Regions from separate parts of the Pseudoalteromonas sp. Angola-7 genome, predicted to be linked through region 1. Evidence: predicted binding sites of a transcription regulator. Region 1 holds the regulator's gene; the other holds the start of a gene.
What was found. The regulator LexA, encoded in region 1, represses DNA repair genes until DNA is damaged. The targets are predictions, from matches to a motif close to TACTGTATNNNNATACAGTA.
Positions count from the first base shown of each region.

Region 2: the regulator LexA is predicted to act here: its motif matches at 4,696-4,715, upstream of uvrD (DNA helicase II).

Region 1 covers NZ_JAQREL010000017.1:30,462-38,900, forward strand. The annotation lists gene PSH50_RS18130 (S41 family peptidase) at 1-852, opposite strand, end outside; gene PSH50_RS18135 (endonuclease) at 961-1,620, opposite strand; gene PSH50_RS18140 (VOC family protein) at 1,747-2,097, shown strand; gene PSH50_RS18145 (hypothetical protein) at 2,072-2,788, opposite strand; gene PSH50_RS18150 (Rho termination factor N-terminal domain-containing protein) at 2,932-3,186, opposite strand; gene PSH50_RS18155 (hypothetical protein) at 3,415-3,795, shown strand; gene PSH50_RS18160 (PaaI family thioesterase) at 3,806-4,246, opposite strand; gene lexA (transcriptional repressor LexA) at 4,424-5,041, shown strand; gene coxB (cytochrome c oxidase subunit II) at 5,514-6,650, shown strand; gene ctaD (cytochrome c oxidase subunit I) at 6,650-8,242, shown strand; gene PSH50_RS18180 (cytochrome c oxidase assembly protein) at 8,242-8,439, shown strand, end outside.
Region 2 covers NZ_JAQREL010000013.1:2,585-11,023, reverse strand. The annotation lists tRNA gene PSH50_RS15735 (tRNA-Met) at 1-38, opposite strand, end outside; gene cysQ (3'(2'),5'-bisphosphate nucleotidase CysQ) at 187-978, opposite strand; gene nudE (ADP compounds hydrolase NudE) at 971-1,543, opposite strand; gene yrfG (GMP/IMP nucleotidase) at 1,606-2,253, shown strand; gene PSH50_RS15715 (dUTP diphosphatase) at 2,262-2,885, opposite strand; gene PSH50_RS15710 (peroxiredoxin-like family protein) at 2,949-3,635, shown strand; gene PSH50_RS15705 (YacL family protein) at 3,764-4,132, opposite strand; gene PSH50_RS15700 (hypothetical protein) at 4,244-4,468, opposite strand; gene uvrD (DNA helicase II) at 4,780-6,945, shown strand; gene PSH50_RS15690 (GNAT family N-acetyltransferase) at 6,923-8,439, shown strand, end outside.

The DNA.
Region 1 (8,439 bases):
GCCTTCTTGGGCAATACCTATATGGCTATTAAACTGCATGTACCCTACGCTAGTGCCATTTGCAGTGGTAATGGTTTTTACGTTTTGAACCGGTGTTTGCTCTATGTTGCCGGCAGTTACGTTAAAGGTTTTTTCAGCGCCATCGTTACTGCGCACCACGATGGTGTGCGAGTCGCCATTAGTGGGGCTAAATAAGCCTTCGTTTAAGGTATCTACGCCTGCTTGCGTGCTGGTATTAATGCTTACGCCATCAACTTCAAGTACAGTATCGCCACGTTGAAAACCAATTTGGCTTGCTGGTGAGGCGTCTTCTAGGTAGGCAACACGTAAAATTCTATCAGCTGGGTCGCCAATAAATGCCCAATTTATACCATAGCCTGAGGTTACACCTGATTGCGCTTCTTGAAAGTAGTCCTCAGAAGGCTCTGAAAAATGAAAATTATCTTTTTTAGCACCAGAGTCGGTTAGTTCTTCGGTTTTTAGTTGGGCAAAATAATCGGCCACTGTAGCAAAGTTTTCAGGGTCGTTATCAGCTATTTCATCATACCAAAGGTAGGTTTCGTCGCTCCACGAGCGAAGCCAAAGCTTTTCGTAAAGGGCCGAACCCGCTTGGTCAGGGTAGGGCTCATTATTATTAAACGGATCGTTACCTGTGCGTGGGTTTTCGCAAAAGTTTTTTAACTCATCCGATGGCTCAAACACACCTGCCGTCCATGTTGGGGCTGTGCTTGCAGGAGGTGTGACGACTGGGTCGGGCGTTTCATTCATGCTGCTACCACCGCCACAGCCCACAAGCGTTAGGCTTGAAAGTGCAGCAATAATAGCGAGTGTTGCTTTATTATTTTTAAACATACAAAACTACTTTTTGTAAATAAGTTGTTTGAAATACTACAACACCCGTTCATTTATTCAACGTATTAGCCCCTAAATTATGTAAATGAGTGTATACACTTAGGTGTGCTACAGCTTACTTGCGCTGTTTTTATCTGCAAATGCTTGTTTTTGCCAGGCATTAAATAGCTTTTGCTGTTTAGCTGATATTTTTAAGCCGTATGTTTTTTGCATATAAGCGTAGGTGTCGGCAATGCGCTTACGGGCATAAAAAGGAGGCTCTACAACGCGTTGTTTAAAGTTAACCTTTACTTGGCAGCGGCCATATTGGGTAGCGTTTTCGCTAAGCATACCAAAGCGATAGTTAGAGCGATCTGCGTTAATTTCGCCAATAGCAGGGGCTAAATTGTTTATATCGGCTTCCATTTTTCTAAATTTAGCACTAACCTTGCGACAGTTTTTACGACCACCGTTTTGCCAGCATTGTAACTGGTGACCAAATTCCCACGCCGGCACTATATGCTCCCACTCTATACGCAGTGCACGTACATTAACCTTGCCAGAGGAAGTTAACGTATTACGCGGAATATAACCACAGTTGCTAGGGTCGGGGATTAGCTTTTTACCTTGCTTTTTAATGTCGCAGCCGCAGTAAAGGCTTTTGGCGTTTTCGGGTAGGGTTTTAATTAAGTGCCTTTTAGCCGTTGAAAAACGGGTAAATTCTTCACTCGATGCAGAAAAACAAATACAACAAGCCACAAAGGCCAAAATAAATTTAAGCATATCCATCACATACGTGAACTACAGGAGGCGCTAGTCTAAAGTTTTGCTGCTAAAAGATAAAGCCTGAGCAAATTTTAATCCGCAATGTTTAGTACACTCTATACTGATATAAAAAATAGCGAGGAGATGACTATGCTAGGTGCTTTTTCAATAAGTTTAACGGTTAAAGATATTAGAGCCTCAAAAGCGTTTTACGAAAAGCTGGGCTTTAGCGAGTTTGCAGGTAAGATAGAGCAAAGCTGGCTAGTGATGAAAAACGGTGAGCATTTAATTGGTTTGTTCTCGGGTATGTTTGATAAAAACATGCTGACCTTCAATCCTGGCTGGGATCAAAACGCACAAACCGTTACAGAGTTTAAGGATGTTGATGCGCTTAGCGAATATTTTCAAAGCGCTCATATCCAGGTTGAGCCTGTGGGTGATAAAAGTTTTATTATTACCGACCCAGACGGCAACCCTATTTTGATTGACCAACACGTGTAAGTTTTTTTAGCCTAACGTTTTGTATTAATAAAATAATACCGCATAAACAAAAAAGTACGCTGGTGGCTGCAAAACTGATGAGAAGCGGGTTGTTAAAATCTTCTCGCTCATCGTAATCCATTATGTGTAGCATCCAAAAAAAGTCGAATATGCGCCATAGTGTGCTGCGAACGGTGATAACTTTGCCGTTAATTGCATTTAAATACAGCGTGGTATTAAAGGTGTCGTTAAATTGTACTTGCCACACATTTGTTTTATATCCCACCTCTCGAGTGCCTTGTTTTAAAAGCGTTGTGCTAATTGGCTTAGCGTCGATGAGTAAATGCGCTTGTGCATTAGCGGTAATTTGTATTTTAGTGGGTGGCTGAAAAGGGCGCCCCGTTAAACCATTAAAGCTTTGCTGCTCGTCAGTATTAATAACAGTAATAAGCGGGGTCGTTAAAAAGTGCTCAAACACTATTTGCGTGGGGTTAGGCACTTGCGCAGTAATATTATCGAGTGATGTGGGGTAATCTGCTTGAGTAAATGGGTTTGTAAGTATGCGCTTAGCAAGGTGCTTACCGTGTACGTATTCAAGTGGTATCGCGCTCATTACTAAGCCGCCTAAAAGCCAAGCTAAAATTTGTAAGGCAAGTAAATAGCCTAGCCACTTATGTAGTTTTCGAGCGCGCTTAAATAGTTGTTTTCTCATTTTGTGCTTCTTATTATTTTTTGCGTTAGTGTATTACAGCAGCCCATGCTTTTACTGCGGCATTTTGTCGCAGTTATTCATAAGCTTACTCTAACTTTATAAAAATAATAAAAAGGAGCGTTAAAAAATCAGTGAGGCTGTGTTTAATGCTCACGTAAGGCATTTATTAGCCCTTGTTTGCTCATTTTAGAGCGGCCACTAATGCCGAGCTCTTTAGCTTTATTGTACAGCTGCTTTTTAGTGCGCTGCTCATACTTTGAGGCTTTGCCGCCTTTGACAGCGGTTTTATGAGTATTGCTATTAGCAATGCGCGCGGCTTTTTGTTTGCTCATGCCTTCATCTCGAAGCGCATCGTACTGATCGTCGTTTTTAATTTGCGGGCCATGATCTACCATAATTGTCCTCCTGAAGCGTTTAATTACACAGAGTGTGTATAACTTTTATACATAAACGGTAAAATTAAGCGTAATTAGCCTAACCCGTTTTATAAGGCAAATTAGGTGCCAATGGCGTTTAAACAGGTATTTTCTATGAATAAAGCCATGTTTAGCGCTTAGTTGATTTGGTATAAAAGTAAAACTGCGTTAAAGTTTGCGATGAAACTATAAGAGGGTAAAAAGCAGACAATGTCGGAAATTCAATTTTTAAATGTAGATCTAGAGCTTGAGTCTAAACAAGATATTAGCGCCCTAGTGGCAGACTTAAAGAAAAACGCGATGGTTTTGCATTATGACAAAGACGAATATCGTCAATTGGCGCGTATTGAAGCCTCAGGTGATATAACCACGCCAGACAAAGCAATCAACCACTTATGTGAATTAATAGAGTCGTGTTCACGTAATGCGCTTAAGCAGTGGCTAAGCTGTTCGCGCAGAACGTTTGATATAGGCTTTGAGTCGGGCACGTCACCTAAGTGTTTTAACCAAGCTCTACATGCAGATACACTGCTACGTATATCTGCCATTGGCGCTGGTATGGAAATAACGATTTACCCTATCGAAAAGTAGCCATAGTTAATTATTTGCGCTCGACAACCGCTGCGGTCATTTTTGATACGCAGCAAAGCTCGCCGCGGCTATTGGTTATTTTTATTTCCCATACAGAACTGCGCTTACCAATATGAAATGCACGAGTAACGGCGGTTAAAGTGCCATTTCGAGAGGCCTTTAAGTGGCTGGCGCTAATTTCCTGTCCAACACAATAAAATTTTGTAAAGTCCACTACAAAGTTAGCGGCGTAGCTTGCTACGGTTTCGGCAAGTACCACATTTGCGCCACCATGTACCATACCAATAGGATTATGATGCTCAGGAATAGCAGGCATGGTAGCCACTAGGTAATCATCTCCTATTTCGGTTATTTCTATGCCCATGGTTTTCATCAGCGTGCCTTGGCCGTTTATTCCCTCATCTAACTGTTTGCAAAGCTCTAATGTGATGGGTTGATGCCAAATACTCATAATTACTCCTTTATATTGAAAGCAAATTTATAGCATTTTAAATACTGAACGTCTGTAATTACCTAAAATTTATCCAGGTGCGGTGTATTTAGCTATTTTAAAGCACAATTTAAATTTGCGATTTTTATTTAACTGTATATACTCACAGTTAAATGTACTGTATGGAAAACCAGTTGTATGCGACCATTAACTAAACGCCAAGCTCAAATACTCGAACTAATAAAAGTTTTTATTAAAGACACTGGTATGCCTCCTACACGTGCCGAAATTGCGCAAACACTTGGTTTTAAAAGTGCCAATGCCGCAGAAGAGCACTTAAAAGCGCTTGCCAAAAAAGGTGTTATTAAAATGAAACCAGGCGCAAGCCGTGGTATTCAATTGGTTGAAGAAGAGGAGCCTGAGCAACTAGGTCTACCATTAATAGGTAGAGTTGCAGCGGGTTCGCCTATTTTGGCGCAAGAACATGTTGAGAGTCACTGTAAAATAGACCCACTTATGTTTAAACCAGCCGCCGACTTTTTACTGCGTGTTAACGGCATGAGTATGAAAGATATAGGTATTATGGATGGCGACTTACTTGCGGTACATCGTACTCAAACAGCAGAAAACGGCCAAGTTGTGGTTGCACGAGTAGATGAAGACGTAACCGTAAAACGCCTAGAAAAAGCAGGCCGAAAAGTATTATTGCACGCCGAAAACGAAGAGTTTACGCCTATAGAGGTAGACCTTGAAAACGAATCGTTTAATATTGAAGGGTTAGCTGTTGGCGTAATAAGAAATGCCGACTGGATGTAATTTTTAACGATTTTTAATTAATATTTATAAATGCGCACTTTTTAGTGTGCATTTTTGTTTTAAAAACAAACCTTCCGCCATCTCAAAACGCCCTAAAATTATTTAGGCTGTAAACTTTTTTTCACTCATACTTTTATCTTCCTAAGCGTGTTACATCCCTTAATTTTGCTCGTATCTTGGCTGTTAAATAACAATTTAATACGCCGTCATTTAGTCAATTTTAAAATATCACTTGATTGTTTTTTATACTAAAACTTGCTTGTTGTACGTTTTTTAGCTAATCATTAATGTGCTGGACTAACAATAACTCACAGCTTTTTAGTTATGAGAACACACAATATACACAAACCTTTTGTTGTCCTAGCGATACCAATCAAAAATAAGATTGGTTAAAAAATAAAAATAACGAATTGGCGTTTAAGCCGTATGCCTCTTCGCTTTGCATTCGCAATAGCATCAAAGGAGCCGTCACATGGGTAAACTAACCTCTACCTTGTGGCTTGTGTTGATTATGTTCCCGCAGCAAGTGCTGGCTAATAGCCAATACAATATGCGCAAGGGCGTAACCGATATAAGTAATAATGTATATCAGCTACACATGACCATATTTTTAATATGTTGTGTGATTGGGGTGATAGTGTTCGCAATAATGTTTTGGGCACTGATTCATCACCGTAAATCTAAAGGGGCAGTTCCTGCCCAATTTCATGAAAGTACCAAAGTAGAAATTCTTTGGACTGCCATTCCGTTTGTTATTTTAATTGCCATGGCAATCCCTGCCACTAAAACCCTCATTGCGATGGAAGATGCCAGTAAGGCTGACTTAACCATTAAAATTACAGGGTCACAGTGGAAGTGGCATTATGAATATATGGGCGAAGACGTAGAGTTTTACTCTATTTTATCTACCCCTCAAGACGAAATAGCCAACCTTGCTAATAAAAACCCTAATTATTTACTTGAGGTTGATAAACCTTTAGTACTGCCAATTAATCAAAAGGTGCGTTTTTTAATGACCTCTGATGATGTTATTCACTCTTGGTGGGTCCCCGATTTTGCCGTTAAAAAAGATGCCAATCCGGGGTTTATCAACGAAACGTGGACCAACATTAACGAAGAAGGTATTTACCGAGGGCAGTGTGCAGAGCTGTGCGGTAAAGATCATGGTTTTATGCCCGTGGTGGTTGAAGCTAAATCGCAAGAGGACTTTAACGCATGGCTTGCAGATGCTAAGCAAGCTAAGCAAAAAGCCGCACTTGCTGATGCCGCATTGCTTGAGACAACAATTCCTAAAGAAGAGCTAATGACACTAGGTGAGCAAGTGTATATGGCAAGTTGCGCTGCGTGTCATCAACCTACTGGTATGGGGTTACCGGGCGTATTTCCTGCGCTAAAAGGCAGCCCCATTGTTTTGGGTGATATAAAAGATCACATTGATGTAGTGATTCATGGCCGCCCAGGAACTGCAATGCAGGCATTTGCAAAGCAGCTCTCAATTAAACAACTTGCAGCGGTAATTACCTATAAACGTAATGCGTGGGGTAATGAAACGGGTGATGTCATCCAACCTAGTGAAATTCAGGCAGCACTTGATGCGGAGGCGAACTAATGAGTAGCATAGTAGAACAACCTAACGCCAATGACGCTCACCACGGCCATCACCCAGCCAAAGGTTTTAAGCGTTGGTTATACACAACAAACCATAAAGATATTGGCAGCATGTACTTAATTTTTTCGCTGACTATGTTTTTAATTGGCGGTGCAATGGCCATGGTTATTCGGGCTGAGTTATTTCAGCCAGGATTACAATTGGTAGACCCACACTTTTTTAACCAAATGACCACAGTACACGGTTTAATTATGGTGTTTGGTGCTGTAATGCCAGCCTTTACGGGACTTGCTAACTGGATGGTACCGCTCATGATTGGCGCGCCAGATATGGCACTGCCCAGAATGAACAACTGGAGCTTTTGGATTTTACCCTTCGCTTTTTTAATTTTATTGGCCTCGTTATTAATGCCTGGAGGCGGCCCCGCATTTGGCTGGACATTCTATGCGCCGCTTTCAACAACGTATAGTAACGATAACACTGCAATGTTTGTGTTTGCAGTGCACATTATGGGGATTAGCTCAATTATGGGCGCAATAAACGTAATTGTGACCATTGTTAATTTACGTGCCCCAGGCATGACATGGATGAAACTACCATTATTTGTTTGGACATGGCTAATAACCGCATTTTTATTAATTGCTGTTATGCCCGTACTGGCCGGAGCGGTCACTATGGTGCTCACCGATAAATACTTTGGAACCAGCTTTTTTGATGCGGCAGGTGGCGGCGATCCGGTGATGTTTCAGCACATATTTTGGTTTTTTGGCCATCCCGAAGTGTACATCATGATTTTACCCGCCTTTGGTATTATTTCGACCATAGTGCCTACATTCTCACGTAAAAAACTATTTGGTTATGCCTCAATGGTTTACGCAACCTCCTCTATTGCATTACTGAGCTTTATAGTGTGGGCGCATCATATGTTTACGACCGGTATGCCCGTTGCTGGCGAGCTATTTTTTATGTACGCGACCATGCTGATATCGGTGCCTACAGGGGTAAAAGTATTTAACTGGGTAGCCACTATGTGGCGAGGGTCAATAAGTTTTGAAGTGCCCATGCTATTTAGTATTGCCTTTATTGTGCTGTTTACTTTAGGGGGCTTTTCGGGGCTGATGTTGGCTATAACCCCTGCTGATTTTCAGTATCACGATACTTACTTTGTGGTGGCACACTTTCATTACGTGTTAGTTACGGGGGCAATATTTTCGATTATGGCGGGGGCTTATTATTGGCTGCCTAAGTGGACGGGCAATATGTACAACATTGCCTTGGCTAAGTGGCATTTTTGGTTATCGCTGGTAAGCGTAAATGTATTGTTTTTTCCTATGCATTTTGTAGGGCTGGCAGGCATGCCGCGCCGTATTCCCGATTACGCCCTGCAGTTTGCTGATTTTAACGCAATCATAAGCATAGGTGGGTTTGCCTTTGGTTTATCGCAGTTACTCTTTGTGGCGGTGGTAATTAAATGTGCCAGAGGGGGCGATAAAGTCCCTGCAAAAGTATGGGATGGTGCTGAAGGTTTAGAGTGGGAAGTGGACTCTCCTGCGCCGTATCATACTTTTTCTACGCCGCCGGAAATTAAATAATGACACATGCACCGCTATTAAAGCGCCTAATTCTTATTTGTATAGGTATGTTTGCTTTTGCATTTGCCTTAGTGCCCTTATATGACGTGTTTTGCGACATAACTGGGCTTAATGGCAAGCCATCACTTGAGCAAGCTAAACAAAGTACACAGGTTGCACAAAACCGAGAAATAGGTGTGAGCTTTACAACCCATGCG
Region 2 (8,439 bases), on a different contig from region 1:
TATGAGCCCGACGAGCTACCAGGCTGCTCCATCCCGCGCCTGTAATTTCTTTGAAATAGTTTCGTGTTAATAACGAGCCTGTTTCGAAGAGAGCGCTATAATATAGGAATAAACTTATATTGCAAGGCTTTAACTAGTTAATTGTGTTCAACCGAACAAAAAGCAATCAACAAGCACTATAAATAGCTATCTCTGGTGTGGGCTTATCATTTTTTGAAACTCCCAATCTGGGTGTCCCATTACAATAAAGTCAGGATTTTCAGTGCTCTCACGCTGGTTATAAGTAAGCGGATTAAATTCTGCATCGGTTATACACCCGCCCGCTTCTTCTACAATAACTTGTGACGCGCCGGTATCCCACTCGCCTGTAGGGCCAATTCGTAAAAAGCAGTCGGCTTTACCCTCGGCAACTATACATGCTTTTAGCGAGCACGAGCCTACTGCAATAGTGGCAAACTGCGTATTTAAATACTGACTGACCGCTTCAATTTTTTGTCTACGGCTTACTGCCAACGTTAGGTTATCGGGTGTTGCTACCGACATTTTTGTGTCACTACCATTTTCTCGTTTAAATGCCCCCTGATTAGCAGTAGCAAAGTAAGTGATCCCTTTTGCTGGCCAATGAATCACACCTAAAACGGGGTGATTATTTTCAATAAGTGCAATGTTAACGGCAAAGTCACCACTTTCTAAAATAAACTCCCCAGTGCCATCCATCGGATCTAATAACCAATAGCGCTGCCAGTTCTTTCTTTGGGCAAGTGCCGGAATAGGCGTTTCTTCCGACATGATAGGAATGTCGGGCGCAAGCGCTTTTAAACCAGCAACAAGCACATCGTTAGACGCTAAGTCTGCTTTTGTAACAGGCGTAGAGTCTGATTTTTCTTGCTGGCCAATATCGTCTTTTTTATAAATAGCCATAATGGCATCGCCTGCATTTTGTGCAAGTTCAATACAAGGCTCTAGTAATTTATTCATTTGCAGCTCCAGACGCTAAATACTTATTTAATAATAGCAAAGCGGCAACACTGCGAGCTTCGGTAAAATCGTCTTGCTCTAATAATGACTGCCAATCTGTTAATGGCCACTTAACAACCACTAAAGGTTCGGGCTCATCACCTTCTAACGTTTGCGGATATAGTTGCTTAGCAAATAAAATATGCATGGTCGCGTTAAAGTAACTTGGCGCCATTGATACTACTTTGAGCGGCTCAAAAAATTCAGCACCAAAACCCACTTCTTCTTTAAGCTCTCTGTTTGCAGCTTGCTGTGGTGTTTCGCCTGGGTCTATCAAGCCTTTAGGAAAGCCTAATTGGTAGTCGTTTGTGCCCGCGCAATACTCACGTACCAGTAGCATTTCGTTATCGGCAGTTATTGGTACAATCATTACAGCCCCGCGGCCACCGCCACGTATGCGCTCATACTGGCGCTCTTCGTCATTAGAAAACTTAAGCTCTAACGATTCAACAGTAAATAAACGGCTTTTAGCAACTACATTGTTACTAATAATTTGAGGCGGAGTTGGGTGCTTTTTCTGTGTCATTGGCGTTATTTTGCTATCATGGCAGTTGTGCTTAATCATAAACTTTTCACAAGGAAAAGCCCATGCTAAATTGGTCAAAAATCGATACCGTTTTACTCGATATGGACGGAACATTACTCGATTTACATTTCGATAGTCACTTTTGGCTTAACGTTGTACCAGAGCAACTTGCGCTCACTCGCAATATTACCCTTGATGAAGCAAAAGCCGATATGCACAAACGCTATCAAGCGGTAAGTGGTCAAATACAGTGGTATTGCTTAGATTATTGGCAAGAGCAACTCAATTTACCAATAATGGAATTAAAACGCCAAACCCAGCACTTAATAAAAGTACGCGAAGATGTGCCCCACTTTTTAACAGAGTTAAAAAAAGCAGGTAAAGAGCTAATTCTTTTAACTAACGCCCACCCTGAAAACGTCATGCTTAAATTTGAACATACCGCGATAGATAATTATTTAGATGGCGTGGTGTCTACTCATCAATACGGAGTGAGTAAAGAGCAGCAAAGTTTATGGCATCAAGTACAAAAAGACTTAGGGTTTAATAAGCAGCGCACTTTGTTTGTTGATGACAGTGTGCCAGTTTTAAATGCTGCTCGAGAATACGGCATTGAACATTTACTTGCGGTGGCTAACCCAGATAGCCAGCAACCACATAATGTAATAGCCGATTACTTAAACGTAACCGACTACAGAAACATAATCTAGCAGCTAGATTATTGTTGCGGGTAACGCGCCACTAGGCCTTGATATACTAACTTTGCAAAGTCGGCATGTTCGGTATCAAGGCTTTTAACGACTTCGACTAAATGCTCGTTATCCTCTTGGCCATTCCATACTTTGATGTAGCTGCCATCTTTGTAGCCATGATCTTGGCGAAAAAAGTTTAACGTGTTTTTACCTACGTAACCGCGGTATAAATCGTCAATATCCATCCCTATTTGCGCCATACACCCTGCAAACGCGGCCGCGTTAAAGGTTTTATTTGCAACTGCTGAAGCTGCTAATATTTCAAGAGTTTGTTTAAAGTCATCTGCGGCCTGTGGTGCGCTAAGTTCTTGTTCTAGCTGCTTAGCTAACTCTTCGTAAGAGGTTGTTCCGTCAATTCTTAACGACAAACCAAAATGAAATATATCAACCAATTCTAGAATGACTTGCTCGGTGTCTGGGGTTTGTTTTTTCCACCACTTCCAACCGTAATGATCTAGCATTTCTGCACACTCTACCCAAATGGCTCTGTACCACTCAAAGCCTTGGCTAAACCATTGATCATGAACTTTAGTGTTCATGGCATTTTGCATTTCTAGCATTACTACTAGCTTATTTAAGTTGGCTGACATATCGTTTCCACTTGAGCTTTTAAATTACGCTTATGATACAGGCAAATAATAAAAAGTGCATTTTTGATCTATTATAAACAGCACATAAAAACAGGGCAGGAAATAATGATGAGTAAAGTGTTACTGCACACCTTGGCGACTATTGTAATGGCTGCTTTTTTAGTAACGAATGCGCAAGCAAGTACAGAAGGAATTGCTGCAGCCCCCGAGCAAGTATCACCATTATTACCGGGCTTAAGCGTGCCTAATATAACGCTCAAAGATCAACATGGTAATAATGTAGAGTTACAAAAGCGCTTTGCTGAAAAAACAACGGTGCTTATTATTTACCGCGGAGGTTGGTGTCCTTATTGCTCAAAGCAACTGGCTAATATACAAAAAATTGAGCAGCAACTCGCTAATTTAAATGCGCAAATTATTGCAGTATCACCAGATAGTCCAGAAAAACTAGCCCAAAGTAAAATAAGTTCGCCAAATTATTTACTGCTTTCAGATGATAGCTTAACCCTAGCAAAAGCCTTAGGTTTAGCTTATTTTTTAGATGATAAAACAGCTGCTATCTATCGCAATAAGCGCGGTGTTAACTTTGTTGATGCCCAAGGCAAGGTAAACGTCGCCTTACCTGTACCGGCTGTATTTGTAATTGATAAAAGCGGCGTTGTTTATTTTCAGTACGCAAACCCTAATTACAAAGTACGTTTAACAGAGGAGCTATTATTAGCTGGCGTTAAATCAATAGAAAATCAATAATCTGTAGTTATACCAATCGACTTAAATATTTAATCATTCTAGGGTGCTAAATAGAGCGCTATAAATGCCTAATAACTTAACACCATTGATATTACAAAAAAGGCCAACTAGGTTGGCCTTTTAAACGTTTAACGCGAGCCACTAAACTCAGCCCACGACTCTATTAAATCTATAAAATCTTCAAAGCCACAACCACTCACTAGGCCATTTTCTTCAAGCATTAAGTCATCATCTTGATAGGCGACTAAATCTTCGCTGTCTTGGTGTAGAGCATGGGCTTCAAATAAGGCTTCGTCTTTAGAGAGTATTAAGTCTATCTCTTGGCCTTTTAACGTTATTGGCTCGTAACTTGTTTTTACCGAGCTAATAAGTGCTTGTACCATCGCGACTTTTTCTTTGCCAATTTCTTCGTTTAACCAGCGGCCAATTAGGGCATGCTCGCTGCTTATTTTAATGCGCAGCCCACTAATAGGGTCACGTATAAATTGATATTCCATAATTTTTACTTTTAGAACGCTAATGCACTAATTATACCCATAAATAGCCTTAAACACCGACCCTAAAACGCAAAATAGCGCCAATGGGCGCTATTACTTATTTTATGATCACTAATCTCTGGAGCGGTATCTCGCGGCGTCAATTATTGCCCAAACGTATACTATCGCGGCAATAATCCCTGGCACAACTAAAAACCACAGTGCGGCACCGCCAAAAAAGAAAATAGCAAATAGTAAAGCAGCTAAAATACGCCCTTGTACTAATTGACCTAAACCGGGGAAAAATATATTACATAGTGCTGCAATTACATTACCACCTGAACCTTGTCCTGACATACTCACCTCTGTAGTTAATTAATTTTAAGTTTTAGTTATTTACTTACTATCACACTTTATGCCAATTTATTAAAGCTTAAAAATCAAATAGTTAAATTACTACTAAATAACTGCTTTAGTATTTTTTACTAAATATAGGTCAATTTGATTATTTTTATTATTAATTATCGTTACTTAAGAGTACACAAAAGCGACTAAGGGATTAGTTTTACAAGTATTTTTAGAATAGCTGTTCATAAAAACAGTATTTTATTTAGCCTAACAAAAACACCTGTTATACTGCCCTCATTATTGATTGAAAAGGCGTAACGATGGACGTTTCTGAATTACTCGATGGCTTAAATGACAAACAACGCGATGCCGTTGCAGCCCCACTACAAAACATGCTGGTATTAGCAGGTGCTGGTTCGGGTAAAACACGTGTTTTAGTTCATCGTATCGCGTGGTTAATGCAGGTTGAGCAAGCATCGCCTTATAGTATTTTTGCGGTTACCTTTACTAATAAAGCCGCTAAAGAAATGCGCACCCGTGTTGAAGAAACCCTTAAAGCCCCTGTCGGTGGCATGTGGATTGGTACATTCCATGGTTTATCACACCGTATTTTGCGCGCTCATCACCGTGAAGCAAACCTGCCAGAAGCCTTTCAAATTTTAGACTCTGACGATCAACTTAGAATGATCAAGCGCTTATTAAAATCAATGAATATTGATGACAAAAAATGGCCCGCCAAACAATTTGGCTGGTACATCAGCGCTAAAAAAGATGAAGCCCTGCGCCCTAAAGATATTCAAGCCTACGATATAAACGAGCAAATGATGCTGCGTGTATATGCCGCCTATCAAGAGGCGTGTGACCGTGCAGGTTTAGTCGATTTTGCAGAAATACTGCTACGTAGCTACGAGGTTCTTAAAAATAACCCTACGCTACTACGCCATTACCAGCAGCGCTTTGCCCACATGCTGGTAGACGAGTTCCAAGATACCAATACCATTCAATACGCATGGTTAAAGCTACTTGCTGGTGATACACAAAGCATTATGATTGTAGGCGACGATGACCAGAGTATTTACGGCTGGCGCGGCGCTAAAATAGAAAACATTAAACGCTTTTTAACTGATTTTGACGCCGAAACTATTCGTCTTGAGCAAAACTACCGCTCAACCGCGACCATTCTAAAAGCATCTAATGCGCTAATTAAAAACAATTCAGAGCGCATGGGTAAAAGCCTTTGGACCGATGGTAACGAAGGCGAGCCTATATCAATTTATGCCGCCTTTAACGAGCTAGACGAAGCCCGCTTTGTAAGCAGCAAGCTACGCAGCTGGTTAAATGCTGGTAATGCGTTGCAAGACGCCGCTATTTTATACCGTAGTAACGCGCAATCTCGTGTACTCGAAGAAGCCATGCTGCAAGAAGGCTTAAAGTACCGTATTTACGGTGGTATGCGATTCTTCGAGCGCCAAGAAATTAAAGATGCGCTATCGTACTTACGATTAGTAGGAAACCGCCAAGATGACGCCGCATTTGAGCGTGTAATTAACACCCCTGCGCGTGGTATTGGCGATAAAACATTAAGTCATATACGTGATTGTGCACGTGCTGAGTCTCTGCCTCTTTGGTACGCAGCTAAAGCTATTGTTGAACAACAGCATTTATCTGGCCGCGCGGCAGGTGCAGTATCTAAATTTGTAGAGCTGGTTGAGCACATAGAAGACAAAATTAGTGACCTTACACTGCAAGAGCAAGCCAAATACGCTATTCAAACCTCTGGCCTTATGGCTATGTACCAAGCTGAAAAAGGTGAAAAAGGCCGAGCTCGCGTAGAAAACTTAGAAGAGCTTATCAGTGCCTGCGATCAGTATGAACTCCCCGAAGAAGAAGAGTTTAGCTCACCACTACAAGGCTTTTTAGCTTATACATCGCTTGAGTCTGGTGAAGGCCAAGCCGATGAACACGAAGACGCTGTGCAAATGATGACTCTTCACTCTGCTAAGGGCTTAGAGTTTCCACTTGTGTTTATGGTAGGCGTTGAAGAAGGCATGTTCCCATCGCAGCAAAGTAATGAAGAGTCAGGGCGCTTGGAGGAAGAACGCCGCCTTTGTTACGTGGGTATGACCCGTGCCATGGACAAACTTTACATAAGCCATGCCGAAAGCCGTCGTTTATACGGCCAAGAAAAGTACCATAGCCCGTCGCGGTTTTTACGCGAAATACCCGAAGATTGCGTAGAAGAAATTCGTATTAAAACACAGGTATCACGACCGCCTGCTGCAGGACGTTTTAGCGCATCAGTAAGCCATGCTGTATTTGAAGAAAGTGGTTTTAACTTAGGCCAACGTGTACTGCACGCTAAATTTGGTATTGGCACTGTGCTTAATTACGAAGGCAGCGGCGCGCAATCGCGTGTGCAAGTAAACTTTGATGACCTTGGTAGCAAATGGTTAGTAACCGCATATGCACGACTTCAAGCTGTATAAGCACTGTGTTGAGCAATTAACGCAGCAACTAACTGGCGCTAAGCATCGTCAGTTAGTGCTTATTACAGGCCAGCCTACTTGGTGCTATGAACTATTAAGCGCGTTAACCCGTTCGGATGATGTAAAGCTACTTTCAAGCAGCCTTGCCAATGCAAGTTGGCCTGAGCATACTCATCAACTACTTGGGCAAGAGTTTCCTCACGCCGTTTATGATGGCTTTAGTGGCATTTACCCCGATAAACTCGCTGCATTAGCCGGCACCGTAAAAGCCGGCGGGCTTTTATTTTTATTACTACCTGATTTACAACGTCTAGCCTCATGGCAAGACCCTGCGCTGCAAAGCGTGCAGTCTTATGGGTGTAGTAATCAACAAAGCTATTTTAATTTACGTTTTTCTCGCCTTTTACAAACCCTACCCGCCATACACTTTGATGAACACACTGTTTTTAAACAGCCGCCGCTCAAAAGCAATGTAACAAATAAAATTGAGTATCAGGCGCAGCAACACTGCGTTGAGCAAATAATTAAGGTGGCCACAGGACGTGCGAACAGGCCTTTAATTATTAATGCCGACAGAGGGCGAGGAAAATCAGCCGCGCTAGGTCTTGCAGCCGCAGCATTACATGATAAAAAAATCATTGTATGCGCAACACAATTTAGAGCCACCCATAGCTGTTTTAAGCATTTAGCTAAAACCTTACAGGTGGAATACAAGGCTCAGCAAAAACATTTAGCTAATTTACAATACATGGCGTCCGATGCACTGCTTAATCAGTTGCCGCAATGTGATTTATTACTGGTCGATGAAGCCGCCGCAATACCTGTCCCACTACTGTTAACCATGTTAAAGCACTACCCGCGTATAGTCTTTGCAAGCACCTTGGTAGGCTACGAGGGTAATGGCCGAGGCTATACCATTCGCTTTACGCAACATATTAAAGCAAATTACAAAGCGGCAAAAATTGTAAACTTAGAAGAGCCTTTACGCTTTGCCAAGGGCGACCCTCTTGAGCAACATGTACGCACACTCTTTGCTTTAGATGCACAATATAACGAATACCCACCCGCTTTAAATAGCATTGAGCACGTTGAAGTCACTCAACAGCAACTCGTTGACAATGAGCCTTTACTGCAGCAAATAGTTGCGTTGCTAGCACTTGCCCATTACCAGAGCAGTGTTAACGATTTACGCCAATTACTTGATGCCCCAGCGCAAAGGCTGTTTATTAGTAGATGCGACATGCATGTTGTGGGTGTATGTTTAATAGCAGTTGAAGGCGGTATGGATGCAGAGCTAGCTAAGCAAGTAATCAGTGGTGAGCGCCGCCCACAAGGGCATTTAATGGCGCAATCGCTCGCGCAATTAAGCGCACAGCCAAGCTATTTAACAAAACAAAGCGCACGCGTTATTCGTATAGCTGTTGCACCTAACCTGCACCAACAAGGCGTAGGTAAAGCATTGCTAGCGCATTGCCAACATCAGCTAACCCCCAC